Regions from separate parts of the Streptomyces sp. NBC_01635 genome, predicted to be linked through region 3. Evidence: riboswitches for the same ligand, from Rfam matches in the RefSeq annotation. Region 3 holds a riboswitch; each other region holds the start of a gene.
The links. A riboswitch is a leader RNA that binds a small molecule or an ion and turns the genes downstream of it on or off. The one in region 3 is predicted to bind glycine.
Positions count from the first base shown of each region.

Region 1: linked by a shared signal. The riboswitch ahead of cycA (D-serine/D-alanine/glycine transporter) and the one ahead of gcvT (glycine cleavage system aminomethyltransferase GcvT) in region 3 are both predicted to bind glycine.
Region 2: linked by a shared signal. The riboswitch ahead of gcvP (aminomethyl-transferring glycine dehydrogenase) and the one ahead of gcvT (glycine cleavage system aminomethyltransferase GcvT) in region 3 are both predicted to bind glycine.

Region 1 covers NZ_CP109277.1:7,333,903-7,341,172, forward strand. The annotation lists gene OHB56_RS34120 (TIGR00366 family protein) at 1-800, opposite strand, end outside; glycine riboswitch at 1,533-1,629, shown strand; glycine riboswitch at 1,630-1,721, shown strand; gene cycA (D-serine/D-alanine/glycine transporter) at 2,046-3,524, shown strand; gene OHB56_RS34130 (HD domain-containing protein) at 3,806-4,426, opposite strand; gene OHB56_RS34135 (ABC transporter substrate-binding protein) at 4,455-7,270, opposite strand, start outside.
Region 2 covers NZ_CP109277.1:1,610,646-1,617,915, forward strand. The annotation lists gene OHB56_RS07830 (DUF5999 family protein) at 180-386, shown strand; partial or broken gene OHB56_RS07835 (carbohydrate ABC transporter permease) at 514-678, opposite strand; partial or broken gene OHB56_RS07840 (ABC transporter substrate-binding protein) at 675-911, opposite strand; gene OHB56_RS07845 (helix-turn-helix transcriptional regulator) at 1,127-1,522, shown strand; gene gcvP (aminomethyl-transferring glycine dehydrogenase) at 1,715-4,600, opposite strand; glycine riboswitch at 4,772-4,868, opposite strand; gene OHB56_RS07855 (PRC-barrel domain-containing protein) at 4,980-5,354, shown strand; gene OHB56_RS07860 (DNA polymerase IV) at 5,360-6,892, opposite strand; gene OHB56_RS07865 (MerR family transcriptional regulator) at 6,982-7,270, opposite strand, start outside.
Region 3 covers NZ_CP109277.1:6,319,224-6,326,493, forward strand. The annotation lists gene gcvH (glycine cleavage system protein GcvH) at 5-382, opposite strand; gene gcvT (glycine cleavage system aminomethyltransferase GcvT) at 565-1,698, opposite strand; glycine riboswitch at 1,857-1,956, opposite strand; gene OHB56_RS29465 (AAA family ATPase) at 2,193-2,861, shown strand; gene OHB56_RS29470 (enhanced serine sensitivity protein SseB) at 2,946-3,740, shown strand; gene OHB56_RS29475 (enhanced serine sensitivity protein SseB C-terminal domain-containing protein) at 3,907-4,656, shown strand; gene OHB56_RS29480 (ABC transporter substrate-binding protein) at 5,086-6,756, shown strand; gene OHB56_RS29485 (ABC transporter permease) at 6,862-7,270, shown strand, end outside.

The DNA of each region.
Region 1 (7,270 bases), 1.0 Mb from region 3:
GAGCCGGAGGCCGCGTCCTCCTTCCCGTCCTTCTCCGCCAGAAGCGGACGCAGCTCGATCCCCATCTCCTGGGCGGTCTTGGCGCGGGCGGGCGAGGGGGCGAGGAACCAGGCCATGACGACCGCCACCACGAAGACGACGAAGGTCGCCAGCACGCTCTGCCAGGTGAAGATCGTTTCGGTGAGCGGGATGATCCCCTCGCCGTTCCGCCCTTCGGCGATGACCTCCTGCACGGCTTCCGGGCTGGAGGCCGGGCCGGCCACCTGCAGTGCCGCGGAACCCGACAGCCCCTGGGCCCACACCGTGCCGAGTCCGAGGAACGCCATGGCGCCGAGCGCCCGGTAGTCGACGCCGCGGACGACACGGGCGATCTCCTTCGCCAGGATGGCGGTGAAGATCAGGCTGAACGCCCAGTTGAGATAGGAGCTGAGCATCGCCACCGCGGCGGTGAACGCGATCGCCGCGCGCGGCGACTCGGGGATCTGCGCCATGCGGGCGATCAGCCGGGCAACCGGAGCGGACACCGCGACCGCGTACCCGCCGATGATGATCATCGCCATCTGCAGGGTGAACTGGATCAGCGACCAGAAGCCCTGACCCCACGCGTCCACGAGGGTGGTGGGGCTCTCCCCCGTCGCGAGCCCCAGAGCGAAGATCAGGAACGTGCCGACGAGGACGAACCCGAAGGCGTCCGGAAGCCACCGCTCGGTGAAGGCGGTGAACCGCAACGCAACCCGCGCCAGCCAGGTGTCACCCTCAAGCACCTCGGCGTCCCGCTCGGTGTGGACGTCCCCGACCATGGTTCGTCTCGCTTCCTCTTCGGACGGCTGTTCACCATGCGTACGAACAGCGTCGTCTGACGGTTGATCCGCGACTCGGGCAAAGAGCTTCGCGGGTGGGAAGAAGGAAAGGGAAGGGGGTGCCTCCGATTCGTTATGCCTCGATCGCGCAGCGGGAAGGAACACGGCGGAAAGGTGGGGGCGCAAGCCACTTCGCCCATCGGTTTTATGGGCCTGATCGACATGGCAGCCCAGGGGTGATGTCGTGTAGGCGCCTCCTCGTGCGGGCGGTGTCGGTGCGCCCACGAACGCGGTAGCCCTCACACGATGGGTGCGAGGGAGACGACACGGACCGCTCCGAAGCGAGGTGGGCCGTCTCGTGCACCTGCGCCCGAGACGGGAAGTCCGGTACGTCCGTGGCGCCGGACGCTCGGGGCGGCTCTGAAAGCCGGGCGGACCGCGTCGCACCGGTTCCGGAACGCGCCGTATCGGCGAGGGAGGGTGACGGTGTGGATGCCGACGGCGAGGGGCCGAGGGGAGGGGCCGAAGCCTGCCTCGGTTCGCGGGCGGGCAGGGCGCCTGCGTCCGCGACCGTAAAGGGACGGCCCTGCGCCCGACGCGCAAAGCCGACCCGGTTCCTCGGGCGGCCCGCGCCCCCGGGAAGGTGAACGCGGTCCTACCCGGCAGTAAACGATCAACGTTCGCGCAGGTCTTGACCGACTGCCGGTGCGGGCCTAGCCTCACATCGCCGCTCATCCCGCTGCGGGAGAGCACCGGGTCAGCCAGACCCGGGCGCCGAAGGAGCAACACCTCCCCGGAAACTCTCAGGCACCCCTACCGCTCGGGCAGGCACCTCTGAAAAGCAGGCGCTCCCGCGCCTCGCCCACGGTGCAAGCCGCGGACTTCCGCGGCGAAGCTCTCAGGCTCCATGACAGAGGGGGAGGCTCCACTCGGCAGCGCGGGCTCCTGCCCGTGCTCGACCTTCGAGGACCCCCCCGATGACTCTCCTGTTACCTCGCCTCCGGCCGCCGACCGCCCGCCGGTACCCCGGCTGAGCTCCGGCTTTCTCATCCCCGCCCTCGTCGGCCAACGGCCCCTTGCAGGCATGTTCGGAGTACCCGGCACCATCCCGGCCGGCCGCCACCACTGGCGCCGGCTCCGCGTGCCCGCTCGTTCCCCCCTGCGTGTGCGGCTGCTTCCCGAGACACGCCTGCCGAGACACGCCTGTCACGGCCCGCACGCACCAAAGATCCACGAGGTTCGCTCATGCACGAAAGCAATAAACTCGGCCCGACCATCGCTCCCGTACCCGAGACGGAGCCCGGACAGACGCCCTCCCCCGCGGGCGAGCAGCACCTTTCCCGGCAGTTGTCCAACCGGCACATCCAGCTGATCGCGATCGGCGGGGCCATCGGAACCGGTCTGTTCATGGGGTCGGGCAAGACGATCTCACTGGCCGGCCCCTCGGTGATCTTCGTTTACATGATCATCGGCGCGATGCTGTTCTTCGTGATGCGGGCGATGGGAGAGCTGCTGCTCTCCGACCTGCGCTACAAGTCCTTCGCCGACTTCGCCTCGGACCTTCTCGGACCGTGGGCCGGCTTCTTCACGGGATGGACCTACTGGTTCTGCTGGATCGTCACCGGTGTCGCCGACGTCATCGCGATCTCCGGGTATGTGTCGTACTGGTGGGGAGGGCTCGCGCTGTGGATCCCGGCGCTCGCGGCGGTCGTCCTGCTGATCGTCCTGAACCTGCCCACGGTGAAGGCGTTCGGTGAGACCGAGTTCTGGTTCTCACTGATCAAGATCGTCGCCATTGTGACGCTGATCGTCGTCGGGTTCGGCATGGTGCTGGGCGGCTTCCAGGCGCCCGGGGGCGCCACCGCGAGCTTCTCCAACCTCTGGAACGACGGCGGCTTCTTCCCCACCGGCCCCATGGGGTTCGTCGCGGGATTCCAGATCGCCACCTTCGCCTTCGTCGGCATCGAACTGGTCGGCACCACCGCGGCGGAAACCAAGGACCCGGAACGGAACCTGCCCAAGGCGATCAACTCGATCCCGGTACGCGTGATGCTGTTCTACGTGGTGGCCCTGATCGCGATCATCTCCGTCACGCCCTGGCGTCAGATCAGCGCGGACCGCAGCCCCTTCGTCGTGATGTTCACGCTGGCCGGCCTCGGCATCGCCGCATCCCTGATCAACTTCGTGGTGCTGACCTCTGCCGCCTCGTCCGCGAACTCGGGCATCTACTCCACCTCACGGATGGTCTACGGCCTGGCCCAAGAGGGTGACGCGCCGGCGCGGTTCGGCCGGCTCACCTCCAGGAAGGTGCCGGTCAACGCCCTGCTCCTGTCCGGCCTCTTCCTGCTTCCCGGTGTCGTCATGGTCACCATGGGCGACTCGATCATCGAGGCCTTCACGCTGGTGACCACCATCTCGGCGCTGCTGTTCATATTCGTCTGGTCGATCATCCTGATCTGCTACCTCGTGTACCGCAAGCGCCGTCCTCACCTGCACGAGGCGTCGACGTTCAAGATGCCCGGCGGCATCGTCATGTGCTACGTCGTCCTCGCCTTCTTCGCGTTCCTCATCTGGGCACTGACCCAGAAGGAGGACACCCTGCAGGCGCTGCTGGTGACCCCGGTGTGGTTCGTCATCCTCGGCATCGCATGGGCGGTTCACCGTCGCCGTCGCCGCCCCGATCAGGTCCGGCAGGAGGCATCCCCGGTCGGCTCCGTCGAGTAACGGCTGGAGGGAGAAGCCGTTTCTCGACCGATCTCGGAACGTGCAAGTCGAACAGAGTTCCTGATCGGGTGTTCTTCCGGCCGTACGCGCAGGAAGGCAGGGCCTCCTGGTAGCTCGGGGCGCGACCCCGTTCCGAGCGGTTCCCGGAGGCCCTGTCGTCGTTGTCGTACGCACCCGACCCCGTTGACTTCAACTCGCCTGCGCGGTCGGGTGATTGCCTCGCGCACGTGTACGGCGACAAGGGCTGTCGCGGCAGCCCGTGCAGGGACGGCCAACGGCGATCACGGGCGGACGCCCACGCTCCCGTCCTCGTCCACGCCTCCGCCCGGCACCGGGCGGGCGAGGTCGGGGTCGCCGAACTCGGTGCGCAGGGCCTGGAAGGCGGTCACCTTCTCCTCGCCGAAGCGGCGGACCTGGGCGGCGTACTCGTCGGGGGAGAGGAACGCCGCCGGCCTGGACTTGCTGTGGAACTTGTCCGCGTACATCACCAGCCGCTCCTCCCGCGTCGCCGCCGTGTAGTCCGCGGGAGGCAGGGGGAGGCCCTGGCGCACGATGTCGTGCCGGGTGATCCCGACTCCGGTGTGGTGGGAGCAGAACCGGCACAGGGCCTCGGGGAAGCCCTCCGCTTCGAGGATCTCCTGGCCGAGCAGTCCATGGCGGACGTAGCTCTTGTGGTCCAGCCGGCCGTCGTCCCCGTAGAGGCGGTAGACGCCGATGTCGTGGAGGAGACAGCCGGCGCGGACCAGGCCGGCGTCGAGGTGGGCGAGGTGCGGCGCGGAGAGGAACTGCTCGGCGATGCTCCAGACGATCTCGCAGTGGGTGTGGACGAGCGCGAACGCCTCGGCGGTGGGCGCGTGCTTCTCGTGCAGCGCGCGGATCTCTTCGGGCCCTGGAATCCTCATCCCGGAAGCCTGGTCATCACTGTTCCGTTCACTTGATCGGGCACTCCTTCACGTCGAGCGGCTTGATGTCGCCGGCCGTTCTGCTGCACAGGACCTCCGCCTCCGAGACACCGGCCGGGGTCCTGCGGACCCGCTTGATGAGGATGCTGTGGCCGTGCCGTTCGCCGTACAGGGGCGCGTCGGTGAAGTCGATCGTCCCGGTGGCCATCCTGTCGAGCTTGACGCTCCTGAGGTTGACCCAGGTCGCCGCGCGGCTCTGGGGCACGTCCTCGCGGCTGGCCGCCCAGTACAGCGCACGCGTGGCGTCGTGGGAGAGAGCCGTCTGACCGCTGGCGAAGTCGGGGCTGGTGTACGGGAGCCGGTCCTGCTCGATCCAGGTGAGGTGGCGGGCGGCGTCCTCGTAGAAGGCGGTGGAGGGCGCGGCGTCCTCCAGCTCGGCCAGGGCCGCGTGGTACAGCGTGATCTGCGGGGCCACGCCGTCGCTGCCGCCCGTACCGGAGAACCTGGCCTTGCTCAGGTCGTCGCCCGTGAGGATCGAGATCTCCTGGTCCGCGCAGCCCGGCTGGGTGCTCAGCTGGGTCATCAGCGGTCCGACGTCCTCGACCCGTCCGGCGAAGTAGATCACCGAGGGGACGTTCTCCCCCTGGCAGATGCGCTCCGCGTGCAGCCGCAGCTCGGGATCGCCGTTCACCACCCGGTACTCCTGGGTGGGCAGCATCCGGAACCTTTCCCGCTCCAGCATCTCCCCGCCGTAGGCGGCCTGCTCGCTGGTGTAACGGTCCTGCGAGCCCTTGAGGTCGCGGGCCAGCACCAGGGCGTACGTGGCCCTGCCGGGGGTGCGCAGCTGCCGGGCGACGTGACCGAGTGCCTCAGCCTGGTGCTCGTCGGGAACCGCGAGACTGAACCAGTTGGAGAACTCCTTCGGAAGGTAGCTCGCCGAGTTGGTGCCGGAGACGATGGGCACCTCCGCCGTGTGGAGCCGGTCCGTCACGTCGGGGCTGCTCTGCAGGTCACGGCCGAAGCCGACGACACCGACGAAGGTCGGGTCGCGCTCGGCGTACGCGGCGATCGCCTCGGCCGTCTCCCTCTGGTGTCCCATGTCCGCGCCGCCGTTGGCGAGCAGCACCCGCATCTTCACCGTGTGGTTCTCGTTGACGACGCGCTGGGCGAGGTACACGCCGGTCAGCTCCTCGACGCCCTTGACCGGTGAGGGGTTCACCTTGGAGGAACTCAGCGGTCCCGCGTACACCACCGTGACGTGGGTGCCGGAGTGGTTGCGCAGCACCCTGGCGTTCTCGTCATGGATCCGGTTCTCCAGTTCGCGCAGTCTTTCGCCCTGCTCGTCGGCCTCCTCGTCGCCCGTGTCCCGGAGGTACGCGCCGAACCGGACGTCCCCGGTGGCTATCCCGACGCACTCCGTGCCGGTGCCGGGCGCGGAATACCGTTCGGTGTCGCGGTTGGCGGTCAGCAGGCCCGCCGAGCAGTACGTCCGGTGCAGTTCGTAGGAGTGGACACCGCCCGCGGTGCAGACGAGGACGAGGGCGAGGGCGAGGCTGTACGCCGACCACACCACGCGGACCAGGGGCAGCCGGTGCCCGGCCCTGACACAGCGCCGGTCCGTCTCCCGCAGCTGCACCAACTCCTCGCGGGGCAGCGGAATCCTGAGCACCCAGGGCAGGGCGTTCGTCCTGCTCGGCGACTGGTCGGCCCGGAGGTTGCCGGCCCATTCGTCGTACCAGTTCCGCAGCCGCTGCTGGAGCCGCGAGGGCTGGTACCGGGACGGTGACGGGGAGACCTGCGGACTTCCGTCCGCGCCGCGGTCGAGCAGCGGCGCGTCGTCCGCCGCCACACCCGCCACGATCAGCAGCGGGTCGAGTTCACTGCGCCGGCTGCGGACGTCGCTGACCGCCTTGATCAGTTCGATGCCGCCGTTCTCCCGCCCCGTCCGGCGCAGGAACAGCACCGGCGGACGCGTCCGCTTGAACCCCCGCAGATCCCAGCTGCCGCGCCGGTGGTTGCTCCGCAGGTCCTCGAGGAGCGCCAGTACGTACAGCTGGAGGGGGAACGGGCCGCCCTCCCGCATGGCCTCGGCCACGTCGTAGGCGCGGGCCGCGATGGCCTTCCAGGAGTGGACGGGCCGCAGCAGCCGCACACTGGTCGACTGACGGCGGGCGGCGGACTGGAGGAACGTCGTGGTCAGGAACCACCGGCTCTCCCCGCGCAGCCACAGGAAGAGCGGGGCGCGGCCGGGGACGTGGTTCAGGACGGCGAGCAGGACCATCAGCCCGATGCCCGCCAGGACGGCGATGTACCACTCGGGGCGGGTGAGCAGCGCGGTGAAGGCGCCCAGGACGCCCATGGGGAGGAACTGCTGCACGTCGGTGAGCAGGATCTGCCGGCGCGGAGGTCTGCGGGGACGCCAGCGCTGCCGGGCCAGGATGCGCAGCAACTGGGCCCGGGCCCGCTCCCGCTGGGCGTTTCCCTCCGGAGTGCCGGCGGGAGCGGTCGGCCAGTGCTCGCGCATCTCCGGGTCGTCGGTGGCCTCCTGGAGGGCACGGACCAGGCTGAGGCGGGGGAAGGAGTAGGGCCGGTAGGCGGCGGACCGGTCGCCCCACTTCCTGGAGTCGCCGAGATCGCGCACCAGCTGTGCGGCCCGCGCCGTGGGACTGCTGTTCCCCGGCTGCGACCGAGGCTGCGGCTCGGTCGAGGCGACGGCCAGGCGCATGCCGTGCTGCCGCTGCCCTTCGCGCAGTTCGTCGACGAGTTCGGTGACCCGGTCGTCGTCGGCGGGATCCTCGGCATGCAGCACGATCACCGGCATCGGAGGATCGCTCGTCCGGAAGT
Region 2 (7,270 bases), 4.7 Mb from region 3:
CTGTGAAGGGCGGTGCCGCGAAATCCCTGCGGATCGCCGCCCGAGGGGCAACACTTGTTTCCGACCGGCCTGTCTCAACGGGCCCATCACAACGGGGGGCGGCCATGAACGAAGCTTCACGCCGCGGAACTGAAACGACAGCCAGCCCACAGGTCACGCCAGAGCGAAAGATCCCATCCATGTGCCAGCACCAGTCACCCTGCCCCGCAGCCGATTCCGCCGACCGGGAGTCCGCCCGCCTCGTGGCGCACCACCCGGAGCAGGGCTGGAGCCTGCTGTGCAACGGTGTCGTGCTCTTCGAGGACACCGGTGAACTCCTGCCCGACGGCAGGTGCATCGCCCCGCAGCGCTCCCGGGGCGCCATCCAGGTGATGACCACCGCCTAGCTTTGCCGGGCGGAGCGGAGCCCGCCCGCCCACGGAACACCAGGGGCCGGACCACGGGACTCCCGCGACCCGGCCCCGACGCGCATCCAGATCTGTCACACTCCGTCACGTACCGGGCGCGTGTGCGTCACCCCTTGGTCACGCCCGCGGTCAGGCCGCCGACGAGCCGGCGCTCGGCGACCGAGGAGAAGGCGAGCACGGGAACCATGGCCAGGACGAGGTAGGCAAAGACACGCGCGGTGTCCGCGGAATACTGGTCCTGGAACCGCTGGACGCCCATGGGGATGGTCCACACAGCTTGTCGTCGAGGAGGTAGGGCTCCTTGGCGACCGGCAGCAGACCGTCGGCGAACGCCTTGGTGGAGCCGGTGAGGTCCTCGACGAGCCCCGCGTCGACCTGCTGCTCGAGTACGCCGCCGCCCCAGGTGTGGAAGATGTCCGGCAGCTTCCCGGAAGCGGTCAGCGCGGTCGTCTTGGACTTGTAGGCGTCGTTCTCGAGCTGCACGATCTTTGTCTTGACCACCGGCACTCCGGACCACGGCTCCTTCGGAGGTCCGGTTCGAAGCGGCCGATCAGTGCGCGACGACGATCCCCAAGACGCCGGGCGGCGCCGCATCACTTCCGCCGAGGCATGCAAAACTTTCGGATCATCCGGCGAACCTTACGGTCGAGGGTGCGGAACCACTCACCCTCATCGCCCCCGCGCCGCCCGGCCCCGCCGCCCGCCCTATCGTGATCGGCATGCAGTCCTACACGATCGGCCAGGCAGCGCGGCTGCTCGGCGTCAGCCCGGACACCGCTCGCCGCTGGGCGGACGCGGGCCGGGTCACCACCCACCGCGACGAAGGCGGACGGCGGCTCATCGACGGGCGGGACCTGGCCGCGTTCTCCGTGGACCTCGCGAAGGCCGGCACGGCCGAGGAGGGCACGCCGTACACCTCGGCGCGCAACGCCTTTCCCGGCATCGTCACGGCGATCAAGCTCGGCGACGTGGCCGCCCAGGTCGAGATCCAGGCGGGCCCGCACCGACTGGTCTCGCTGCTGACCCGCGAGGCCGTCGAGGAGCTCGGGCTGGAGGTCGGCATGGAGGCCACGGCGCGGGTGAAATCGACAAACGTCCATATCGACCGTGCCTGACGCACGGCAACGGCCCCGCGCCTGCCCTGGGCCCGGGCCCCGCAGGGCAGGCGGGGGACGACGAAGGGCTCCGCCCCGGCCGCATGGCCGAAGCGGAGCCCTTCCACTCCTCGGTACGGGTCCCGCTTACAGGTACCGGTACCGGGCGTTGCTCCTCGGTCGCCGGTCCCGGCCCCGTGGGGCCCCGCCGCGTCAGTCCTCGTACGCCTCCAGCGGCGGGCAGGAGCACACCAGGTTGCGGTCGCCGAAGGCCTGGTCGACGCGGCGCACCGGCGGCCAGTACTTGTCGGCGGCACTCACGCCGGTCGGGAAGACGGCTTCCTGACGGCTGTACGCGTGCTCCCACTCCCCACCGAGCGCGGCGGCGGTGTGCGGGGCGTTGCGCAAGGGGTTGTCGTCCGCCGGCCACTCGCCGGAGCCGACCTTCTCGATCTCCGCGCGAATCGCGATCATCGTCTCGCAGAACCGGTCGAGTTCGGCCAGGTCCTCGGACTCGGTCGGCTCGATCATCAGCGTCCCGGCCACCGGGAACGACATCGTCGGCGCGTGGAAGCCGTAGTCGATCAGCCGCTTGGCCACGTCGTCCACGCTCACGCCGGTCGCCTTGGTCAGGGGGCGCAGGTCGATGATGCACTCGTGCGCGACCAGCCCGCCGGGACCGGTGTACAGCACGGGGTAGTGCGGCTCGAGGCGCTTGGCGATGTAGTTGGCGCTGAGTACCGCCACCTGGGTGGCCCGCTTGAGCCCCTCGCCGCCCATCAGCCGGACGTACGCCCACGAGATGGGCAGGATCCCCGCCGAGCCCCACGGCGCCGCCGAGATGGGCCCGATCCCGGTCTCCGGCCCGGCTTCGGGCTGCAGCGGGTGGTTCGGCAGGTACGGCGCCAGGTGCGCCCGCACGCCGACCGGGCCGACGCCGGGACCTCCGCCGCCGTGCGGGATGCAGAAGGTCTTGTGCAGGTTCAGGTGCGAGACGTCCCCGCCGAAGTGTCCGGGCTTGGCCAGCCCGACCAGCGCGTTGAGGTTCGCGCCGTCCACGTACACCTGGCCGCCGGCCTCGTGCACGGCCGCGCAGATGTCGGCGACGTGCTCCTCGAACACCCCGTGCGTCGAGGGGTAGGTGATCATCAGCACCGAGAGCTCGTCGCGGTACCGCTCGATCTTCGCGCGCAGGTCGTCGACGTCGACCTCGCCGTCCTCGGCCGTCTTCACGACGACGACCTTCATGCCGGCCATGACGGCGCTGGCGGCATTGGTGCCGTGCGCGGAGGACGGGATGAGGCAGACGGTGCGCTGGTCGTCGCCGTTGGCCCGGTGGTAGCCGCGGACGGCGAGCAGCCCGGCCAGTTCGCCCTGGGAACCCGCGTTGGGCTGGAGGCTCACCTTGTCGTAGCCGGTGACCTCCGCGAGCCGGTCCTCCAGCTCGTGGATGAGCGTGAGGTAGCCCTGGGCCTGTCCGGCCGGCGCGAAGGGGTGCAGCTGCCCGAACTCGGGCCAGGTGATGGGCTCCATCTCCGCGGTCGCGTTGAGCTTCATGGTGCAGGAGCCCAGCGGGATCATGCCGCGGTCCAGCGCGTAGTCGCGGTCGGCGAGCCTGCGCAGGTAGCGCAGCATCGCGGTCTCGGAGCGGTGCTGGTGGAAGACGGGGTGCGTCAGGTACTCGTCGGCGCGCAGCAGGGCGTCCGGGAGGGTGTTCCGCGCGGCCGCGTCCAGGGATTCGACGTCTCCCTCGACACCGAAGGCGCTCCACACGGCGGCGAGCCGGTCGCGCGTGGTGGTCTCGTCGCAGGCGATCGAGACGAGGTCGGCGTCGACGAGGTGCAGGTTGACGCCGTTGTCCCGGGCGGCGGCCACGACCTCGGCGGCCCGCCCCGGGACCCGGACGGTCAGCGTGTCGAAGTAGGAACCGTGGACGATCTCCACGCCGCCGGCCCGGAGCCCTTCGGCGAGGACCGTCGCGTAGCGGTGGGTGCGCCACGCGATCGTCCTCAGCCCCTCGGGGCCGTGGTAGACGGCGTACATGCCGGCCATGACCGCGAGCAGCACCTGGGCGGTACAGATGTTGCTGGTGGCCTTCTCGCGGCGGATGTGCTGCTCGCGGGTCTGGAGCGCGAGCCGGTAGGCCCTGTTCCCGTCCGCGTCGACGGAGACGCCGACGAGCCGGCCGGGCAGGCTGCGCGCCATCTTCTCCTGCACGGCCATGTATCCGGCGTGCGGTCCGCCGAATCCCATCGGTACGCCGAAGCGCTGCGTCGTGCCGACCGCGATGTCCGCGCCGAGTTCGCCGGGGGACGTCAGCAGCGTGAGGGCGAGCAGATCGGCGGCGACGGTGACGAGCGCGCCCAGCTCGTGCGCCCGGTCGATCACCGGCTTGATGTCGCGTACGGCACCGGAGGCGCCCGGGTACTGGATCAGCACGCCGTTGATCTCACGCTCGGCGACCTCGGCGGGGATGCCCTCGCTCAGGTCGGCGACGACGACCTCGACGCCGGCCGGCTCGGCTCGGGTCCGGAGGACGGCGACGGTCTGGGGCAGCGCGTCCGCGTCGACCAGGAACAGGCCCTTCTTGTTCTTGCCCATGCGGCGAGACAGCGCCATCGCCTCGGCGGCCGCGGTGCCCTCGTCGAGCAGGGAGGCACCGGAGGTCGGGAGGCCGGTGAGCTCGGCGACCGTGGTCTGGAAGTTCAGCAGCGCCTCGAGCCGTCCCTGCGAGATCTCGGGCTGGTACGGCGTGTAGGCCGTGTACCAGGCGGGATTCTCCATGACGTTCCGCAGGATGACGGGCGGTGTGAAGGTCCCGTAGTACCCCAGCCCGATCATGGAGCCGAGCACCTCGTTGCGGTCGGCCAGCGACTGCAGCTCGGCCAGCACCTCGGGCTCGGTCCGGGCGCCCGGCAGATCCAGCGCGTCGGCGTTCTTGATCACATCCGGGACCGCGGCGGCCGTCAGCTCGTCGAGCGAGCCGTAGCCGACCTGCGCGAGCATCTTGGCGCGGGCCTCGTGGTCGGGGCCGATGTGACGCTGCTCGAAGGGCGTTCCCTGTTCGAGCTCGGAGAGGGGAATGCGATGGGCGGTCATGTGCGGAGGCCTCCTGGTCCGACGACCTTCGAGGGGCACCATGGCGGGTGCCCGGACGGCCTCCCCCTCTGTCATCTCAACCTGAGAGCTTCACCGGCCGCCTGGGGCGGCCGGCTTTCACCGTCGGTGAGAGCGGGAGCCGTCGACACCCGCTCTGCTTTCCAGAGTGACCTCGTCCATGCGGTACGTGGGCCTGAGAGATTCCGGGGAGGATTTGCTCCTTCGGCGCCCTCCTATGGTGCAAAGAGGGCTCTCCCGCACGGGGTCAGCAGCCGCTGCCAGGGTACCAGCGAGGGCAAGACCCGGACTTTCGAGTGGCCGCCCCGCCGATTGTGCCGTTTTGTAGTGCTGACGAATCCTTGCGACCCGTGGAGGGCCCGTGCAGACCGACATCGATCCGCGCAACCTGATCGGCCGCAAGGCGTTCGACCGCAACGGCAACCGGATCGGCACGATCGACGAGGTCTACCTCGACGACGCCACCGGCGTGCCGGAGTGGGCGGCGATACGCACCGGCTTGTTCAGCAGGGACGCCTTCGTCCCCCTGGAGCCGAGCGAGCTGATCGACGGCGGCCTCCACATCCCCTTCGAACGCGCTCTGATCAAGGACGCCCCCGACTTCGGTGTGGGCCGCCATCTCTCCCCGGAGCAGGAACTCCAGCTCTACCACCACTACGGCCTGGACACGGCCCCCCCGGCCCCGCTCCCGGACCACGACTTCGGCAGGCTCGCCGGCAGGGACGACTCCGCCTGACGAGATCACCCGCGGCGCACCCGAGCCACCGCCCCCGTACCGGCCCTTGAACCCTGGCTGCCCCGGGCGGCCCGGCCGTCCCGGGTACTCCGGGCGTCGCCGTCGGCCCCGCCGTGGGCGCCCTCACCGCCCCGGCCGTCACCGCCCTGACCGTTCTCGCCGCTCGGGTCTCCCCCGCCGTCCTCGCTGTCCCCGGGGCTTCGCTCCACCAACGGCAGCGGATCCGCGGGGTGCAGGTCCCGGTCGTCGGTCCGGAAGGTCCTCACCCGCCCCGGCGCCGACCCGGGCGTCTCGAACCGCACCGTGACCCGCCCGAGGCCGCTGCCCTGGACCCACCCATGGCCGTACTCGCTGTGCCTTACGTCGTGCCCGGCCGGCCAGCGCCGCTCGGCGCCCGCCTGTTGCCGTTCTTCCACGGGCACCGCCGCCTCCGCTTCCTCGCCCGGCGGCTCCTTGTCCGGCTCCCCCGCCGCCTGCGCGAACAGGTCCTCCTGCGTGTAGTCGGCGAGCCCGCTGACCCCCACGCCCAGCAGCCGCACGCCGCCCGTCGTGTCGACCGAGTCCAGCAGCCGCGCCGCCGCCTCACGCACCACCGCCGGATCGTCCGTGGGCCCCCGCAGGGTCTCGGAGCGGGTGAGCGTCGAGAAGTCGTACCGCCGCACCTTCAGCACGATGGTCCGTCCCGACAACCCCGCTGTCCTCAGCCGGCGCACACAGCGGTCCGCGAGGCGCTGCACCTCCACCCCGACCCGCACCCGGTCGTGGATGTCCACGTCGTAGGTGTCCTCGACCGACACCGACTTCGTCTCCCGCTCGGCCACCACGGACCGATCGTCCTTCGCCAGGGACATGGCGTGCAGGGCATGTCCGTGTGCCTTGCCGAGCAGGCGTACCAGCTCGTCCTCTCCCGCCTCGGCGAGGTCCCCGACCGTGTGGATGCCGACCCGCCGCAGGTGGTCGCCGGTGGCCGGTCCGACACCCGGCAGTGTCCGGACCGGCAGAGGCGCCAGCAGGGCCCGCTCGGTCCCCGGCTCGATCAGCACCAGCCCGTCCGGCTTGGCCTGCTCCGAGGCGATCTTCGCCAGCATCTTGGAGGCCGCCAGCCCCACCGATCCGGTGAGTCCCGTGACCGCCCGTATGTCCGCGCGCAGCTTCGCGCCGGCCAGCCGGGCGGACCGCTCGTCCCAGGCCGCCCCTCCGGCCTCCAGATCCACGAACGCCTCGTCCAGGCTCAACGGTTCCACCAGGGGCGACAGCGCCCGCAGCAGCTCCATCACCTGGCCGCTGATCGACCGGTAGAAAGCGAAGCGGGGGACGAGATACGCCGCGTTCGGCGCGAGCCGCCGCGCCTGCGCCATGGGCAGCGCTGAACGGACACCGAAGACCCGGGCCTCGTACGAGGCGGTGGCGACCACACCGCGCGGCCCGAGCCCGCCCACGATCACGGCCTTCCCGCGCAGGCTCGGCTTGGACGCCTGCTCCACCGAGGCGAAGAAGGCGTCCATGTCGAGATGCAGGACTGTGGGCGCGGATCTCACATCCCCGATGCTGCCCTACGCCACTGACAATGCCCCGCCGGGCGTGCCGCCGCCCCGGACAGTGCGGACCGCCCGGCCGTGCAGACTGCTCAGACGGCGCGGTTGCGCCGCCTCGCCAGCTCGTCCGCCGGGTTGGGGCCGATCAGCGTCTCCCCGGTGTCGACGCGCTCCCCGTGCAACTGCGACAGCGCGCTCTCGACGTCCCGCCACACCACGCCCACGGCGATCCCGAAGATCCCCTGGCCGCCCTGGAGCAGGGCATGGACCTCGTCCGGCGTGCCGCACTCGTAGACCGTGGCGCCGTCGCTCATCAGCGTCATGCGCTCCAGGTCGCGGAAGCCCCCCTCCCGCAGGTGCTGGACGGTGGTACGGATGTTC
Region 3 (7,270 bases):
CTCCTCAGCCCTGGATGAAGGCGTCGTACTCGGCGGCGGAGAGCAGGTCGGCCGGCTCGTCGGTGACCCGCACCTTGAACAGCCAGCCGCCCTCGAAGGGGGCCGAGTTCACCAGCGACGGGTCGTTGACCACGTCCTCGTTGACCTCGGTGACCTCGCCGGTGACCGGGCAGTACAGGTCGCTGACCGACTTGGTCGACTCCAGTTCGCCGCAGGTCTCGCCCGCGGTCACGGTGTCACCGAGCTCGGGGAGCTGGACGAACACGACGTCGCCGAGCGCGTTGGCCGCGTGCTCGGTGATGCCGATGGTCGACGCACCGTCCTCGGCGGCCGACAGCCACTCGTGCTCCTTGCTGTAACGCAGCTGCTGGGGGTTGCTCATGGCCTGGACTCTCCTGTACGCGGTGGAATTGCTGATGATTCGGAAACTACGGGAAGTACGGGACGTACGCGTGAGCGGGCACGGCCTGCCCTGCTCGCCCGTGTGAGGTGTGAGGCCCCAAAGACCCTTGCGCCGACGCGCGAGGGCCCGGAAAGCCGTCCCGAAGTGGTCCTGCGGCGGTGCTACTTCTGCCGCTTGTAGAACGGCAGCGCCACGACCTCGTACGGCTCGTGGCTGCCGCGGATGTCCACACCGACACCCGCCGTGCCCGGCACCGCGTGCGCCACGTCGACGTACGCCATCGCGATCGGCCGGCCCAGCGTCGGGGAGGGCGCGCCGGAGGTGACCTCGCCGATCACCTCGCCGCCGGCGACCACCGCGTACCCGGCGCGCGGGACCCGGCGTCCCTCGGCGACCAGGCCGACCAGGGTGCGGGGCGGGGTCCGCTCGGCGCGGGCGGCGGCCTCGGTCAGGGCGGCGCGGCCCACGAAGTCGCCCTCCTTCTCGAACTTCACCACCCGGCCGAACCCGGCGTCGAACGGGGTCAGGGAGGCGCTCAGCTCATGGCCGTACAGCGGCATGCCGGCCTCCAGGCGCAGCGTGTCCCGGCAGGACAGCCCGCACGGGATCAGGCCGACGCCCTCGCCCGCCCCGGTCAGCGCCTGCCACAGCTCCACCGCGTGCTCCGGTTTCACGAACAGCTCGAAGCCGTCCTCGCCGGTGTAGCCGGTACGGGCGATGAGGGCGGGGACGCCCGCGACCGTGCCGGGCTGCCCGGCGTAGTACTTCATGCCCTCGAGGTCGGTGTCGGTGAGGGACTGCAGGATGCCGGGGGACTCGGGGCCCTGCACCGCGAGCAGCGCGTACGCGTCGCGGTCGTCACGGACCTCGGTGTCGAAGCCGGCCGACCGCTCCACGAGCGCGTCCAGCACCACCTGGGCGTTGGAGGCGTTCGCGACGACCAGGTAGCGGGGGGACCCGGCCTCGGTGTCGTCGAGCCGGTAGACGATCAGGTCGTCCAGGATGCCGCCGTCCTCGCGGCAGATCATGGTGTAGCGGGCGCGGCCGGGCTTGACGGTCCCGATGTTGCCGACCAGCGCGTGATCGAGGAACCGGGACGCCTGCGGGCCGGTGACGGTGATCTCGCCCATGTGGGAGAGGTCGAAGAGACCGGCCCCCGTCCGCACGGCGTTGTGCTCGTCGCGTTCGGAGCCGTAGCGCAGGGGCATGTCCCAGCCGGCGAAATCGGTCATCGTGGCACCGAGCGAACGATGCAGGGCGTCGAGCGCGGTCCGGCGGAGTTCGGTACTGCTCATCGGTCGGTCTCCCAAGGCAGGACAGGCGAGGTCTTTCCTCCCCATCTGTCATCGGAACCTGAGAGGTTCGCCATGACCGCCCGCGCAGGGGACGACCACGGCTTGCACCTTGGGTGGAGCCACCGGCGACTCGCGCGGGGCCCGCTTTTCAGATGTGCCTCGCCCACGCGGTAACGGTGCCTGAGAGATTCAAGGGAGGGACTTGCTCCTTCGGCGCCCCGGCGGCAACGGTGCCGGGGACTCTCCCGCGCGGATTCAAACGGCCGGTATGCAGTTGGCGCGCTCATCATTGCACGCATCGCGGGGCTGCGGCAGGGGGACCCTTCTGGGAGGAGCGCAGGGTATTCGGGTGTTCACGCACGGCTGTGACAGGCCTGTGTCGGGAAAGGGACGGAAACCGGAGGCCCCGGCGTTACCGTCTCTTTACACTCGGCGGGGAGGGATTCCGGTACCTGGGCACAGGTCCGGACAGCCCCCAGGGGAGGACACACACGGTGAACAAGGCCACGGCGTACGCCACCACCACGGGCGTCACGCTGCCCGAGCGGCAGGCCCCTTCGGCCCGGGAGGTGTGCGGCACCCTGCCCGCGCCCGTCGTCCGCGACCTGCGCGAGCGCGCCGGCCGCAGCCCGCACACCCTGCTCTTCGGCCCCCGAGACCTCGTCGTGGTCACCGGACTGCCCGGCAGCGGCAAGTCCACCCTCATGCGGCGCGCGGCGCGCGGCACCCCCGTCGACTCGCAGGACACCCGCGACCGCTGGGACCGCAGCATGCCGCGTCTCCTGCCGTACGCGGTGTACCGGCCCCTGGTCCGCCTCGCCCACTACGCCGGACTGCGGCGCGCCCTGCGCACCGGCGAGGGAGTCGTCGTCCACGACTGCGGCACACAGGCCTGGGTGCGCCGCTGGCTGGCCCGGGAGGCCCGCCGCCGGGGCGCGGACCTGCATCTGCTGCTGCTCGACGTCCCCCCGGAGCAGGCCCTGGACGGCCAGCGCGAGCGCGGCCGCGGGGTCTCCCGGTACGCCTTCCGGCGCCACCGCGCCGCCATCGACCGATTGCTGACGTCCGTGGTGCGCGGCGACCTGCCCGCGGGCTGCGGTTCGGCCGTCCTGGCCGACCGCGACGCGGCGAACGCACTGCACCGCATCGACTTCACGGACTGACGGCCGCCCGGACGGGCCCACCGCCGGACGCGGCAGCGGTTAGCCTTTCAGCCACAGCAGTGGTTCCAGGCAGGCGGTAGGCAGATGGACTTCCCGGCGGGCTTCCCGGCACAGACTCACCCCCATCCGCACGGCGGATGGCCCGGCAACGAGCTGGAGGAGGTGCTCTCCGCATCCCTGGGCGTCCCCTCGGGCGACGGCCGGATCATCGAGGTACTGGGCCGGAGCCACGTGTGGATACCTCTGCCCAACGGCGGCGGACCGGACAGCGGCCCGCTGGACCTGCCCACGATGGAGATCGAGGGCCAGGCGTACGTCCCGGTCTTCAGCTCCGAGGAACAGTTCCGTCAGGTCGTCGGCTCCCACATGTCGTTCACCGTCGCGCCCGCGGTGGAGTTCGCGCGTGGTCTGCCGCCGCAGGCCGGGATCGCCGTGAACCCCGGGGGAGTGGTCGGCGTCCCGTTGCCGCCGCCCGCCGTCGCCGCCCTGTGCCGTGCCGGACGCGGACCGCTGGACGGCCCCGCGAGCGGAGGCCGGGTCAAGTTGTTCGAACCCGACTGGCAGGACGACCCGGTGGACTTCCTCGCCGCCGCCTCCGCGGAGTTCGAGGCCCTCGGTATCGTCTCCACCGCCCGCCGCTGCCTCGCCGAGATCGAGACGGCCGAACCGGTGCTGTTCGTCGGCGTCGAACTGTCCCCCGCCGAACTGACCCGTACGGAGGGCGACCTGAGGGCCGCGCCGATGGACGCGGTGGGCCGCGCGCTGGGCCGCGAACCGGTGAGGTGGCCCGTCAACCTGGTCCTCCTGGACGTGGCCCAGGATCCGGTCGGCCAGTGGATGTGCGACCGCGTCCGCCCCTTCTACCAGTGGACGCGCTGAGGGGGCCGCGGCGCCGCCGGAGGACGGCCGCGCACCGGCAGAGCCCCCCGGGGCCGAGAGGCGCTTAAGCTAGGTTCATTGGCTCGAGCGAGGGTGTTGTACGGGTGGTACGGAGGGGCGATACAAAGTGAGCGCAGGCACCGCGGCGGCCGGGCAGGTCGAGCACATGCTGCGCCAGGTGACACCGGGGCGTTACGACGCCTACGAGGCGTTGCTGCGCGCGCTCGCGACCCCCTCCTCAGGCCATGTCTGGATGCTGTTGTGGCAGGGCCAGGCGGGCTCCCCGGACGCCCAGTACGGGAACATGGAGGTCGACGGCTTCGGCTACGCGCCCTGCGTGACCTCAGCCCAGGAACTCTCCGCCAGTGGCTGGAACCGGTCCTACGAGGTCGTCGACGGCCTGGAGGCCGCCCGCGCCCTCTACCCCGACCGCTACGGACTCTGGCTCAATCCGCACGCCCCCGGCGGCGGCCTCGGCATCCCCTGGCTCGATCTGCGCAGACTCGCCACCGGTCTCGACCGCCAGCCCGCCGGCCCCCTGCGGCTGTCCGAACCCGCCATCGAGATCCCGCAGTTCTACGCCCTGCTCGCGCAGAACGCGCACCGCACCCCCGCCGTCCGCTCGCTGCGCCGTACCTGGGTGCAGCCGTCGCTGGGCGCCCCGTACCTCGCCATCGGCCTGGACGTGTACGACACCTCGCCGCCGACTGTGGACGCGGTGCGCGCGATGATGCAGCAGTCCCTCGGCGCGATCCCGGACGGGCTCCCGGTGTCGACCGTCGCGATGTCCGACGAGCATGACCCGGTCGCGATGTGGCTGCGCGCCCATGCCCGCCCGTTCTACGACCGCGAGGCCCACGGCGCCGCCGCGCCGCCCGCCGCGGGCTCCGGCTATCCGCCCGCGCACCAGCGCTGACCGGGCCGTATACGCGAGAAGCGGGTACGGCCGGGCACCGGCCGCACCCGCCCGCGCTGACTCAGCGTGACGGTGTCCACAGAGTGGACAGGAGCGCCGGCGGAGGGGAACCGCGCTGCCGCCGGGCGCCGGTTTCGTGACAGGTTTTCAGCCATGCGCGCTCAGCGATCATCGGTTGACCGCCTGTCACCTGCGATTTCACCCCTTCTTCACGCCGCCCGAAGCTTCCCGGAGGGGGGTGGAGGGGGAGTCGAATGTATCGGGACGGTTAATTCCTGGCAGAGGGACGCCTGAAGAGTCCCTTATGTCAACTGTTCAGATCTCAGGTGGGTATCACCGCTATCCGGACTGTTCTCGACTCGCTGTGAACATCTGTAGTGTTCGGCCGGTCAAGATGCATCCACATAGCGGACCCGGAGTGGCCCCAATATGCGCATATCCAAGTCCCGAGCCGCTCGGGCGATCACGGCCGCGGTGGCGGTCGCTCTGATCGCCACGGGCTGCTCCAGCGAACGGGACAGTGACAACAAGAGCGACGGCAAGAAGGACACCTTCGTCTTCGCCGGTGCCGGTGACCCGGGCTCCCTGGACCCTGCCCTCGCGAGCGACGGTGAAACCTTCCGCGTGACGCGACAGGCGTTCGAGGCTCTTCTCGAGCACGAGTCCGGCGGCAGCGAGCTCGTCGGCGGCCTCGCCGAGAAGTGGTCGAGCAACGACAAGGGCACCGTCTGGACCTTCGACCTCCGCAAGGACGTGAAGTTCCACGACGGCGAGGCGTTCAACGCCGCGGCCGTCTGCGCCAACTACGACCACTGGTTCAACTGGACGGGCACCTACCAGTCCAGCGCGGTCTCCTACTACTGGCAGACCATCATGGGCGGCTTCGCGAAGAACGAGGACAAGGAAGCCCCCAAGGCGAACTACAAGTCCTGCACCGCGAAGGACGAGAACACCGCCGTCATCGAGGTCAAGGAGCCCTCCGCCAACCTCCCCGGCGGCTTCTCCCTGAACGCCCTGGCGATCCACTCGCCGAAGGCGATCGAGGAGTACAAGAAGCAGGACGCCTCCGCCAAGGGCGACGCCATCACGTACCCCAAGTACAGCCAGGAGGCCGGCACGGTCGCCGGTACCGGCCCGTACAAGATCACGAAGTGGAACAAGGGCAACAAGGAAGTCTCCCTTGAGCGCTTCGATGACTACTGGGGCGAGAAGGCGAAGATCAAGAACCTGGTCTTCCGCACCATCGACACCGAAGAGGGCCGCCGCCAGGCGCTCCAGGCCGGTGACATCGACGGCTACGACCTCGTCGCGCCGGCCGACGTCAAGACCCTCGAGGACCAGGGTTACGGCGTCCCGACCCGTGGCGTCTTCAACCTCTTCTACGTGGGCATGAGCCAGGAGGCCAACCCCGCGCTCAAGAAGAAGGAAGTCCGCCAGGCCATCGCGCACTCCATCGACCGTGAGAACCTGGTCAAGACCCAGCTGCCCGAGGGCGGCAAGGTCGCCGACCAGTTCATGCCCGACACGATCGAGGGCTACTCCAAGGACGTCAAGCAGTACGCGTACGACACGGGCGAGGCCAAGAAGCTCCTCAAGAAGGCCGGCCAGGAGAAGCTGAAGGTCGACTTCTGCTACCCGACCGAGGTCACCCGCCCGTACATGCCTGCCCCGCAGGACCTGTTCGAGCTGATGAAGGACGACCTGGAGAAGTCCGGCATCACGGTCACGCCCAAGGCGATGAAGTGGGCCCCGGACTACCTGGACGCCACCGAGTCGGGCTCCTGCGACCTGCACATGCTCGGCTGGACCGGTGACTTCAACGACGGCTTCAACTTCATCGGCACCTGGTTCGCCGGGTACGACAAGCAGTGGGGCTTCAAGGACAAGAAGGTCTTCGACGCCGTGAACGCCGGCTCCAAGCTCGGCAAGCACGACGAGCGCATCGCCGCGTACAAGAAGGCCAACGAGGTCGTCATGGAGTACCTGCCGGGTGTCCCGGTCTCCTCCTCCCCGCCGGCCATCGCCTTCGGCAAGAACGTGAACCCGCCGAACGTCTCCCCGCTGACGCAGGAAGTCTTCTCCGAGGCCTCGTTCAAGTAAGCGAGCAGTAGTCACCCAAGCACATTGGGTCCGCCCGGCCGTCGCAACTCGTCGGCCGGGCGGGGCCATTCATGGAACACATCACGTAAGAAAGGGGCATGCGGGGTGCTGCGTCTCGTCGTACGAAGACTGCTCCAGCTCATACCCACGCTGCTCGGCCTGTCGGTACTGCTCTTTCTGTGGCTCGACCGGCTGCCCGGCGGACCCGCCTCAGCGATCCTGGGGGAGAAGGCCACCGAGGCCGAAGTAACGCGTATCAACCGTGCGCTCGGGCTGGACCAGCCCGTCTACGTCCAGTACTGGCGCTTCCTCAAGCGCATCGCCGAACTCGACCTGGGCACCTCCACCCAGACCGGACAGCCGGTGTGGGACGAGTTCGTCCTGCGCTTCCCCGCCACGGTGGAGCTGGCCCTCCTCGGGATCCTCATCGCCGTGGCCGTCGGCATCCCGCTCGGCTACCTCGCCGCCCGCCACCGCGGCGGCTGGCTCGACGTCACCGCGGTCTCCGGATCGC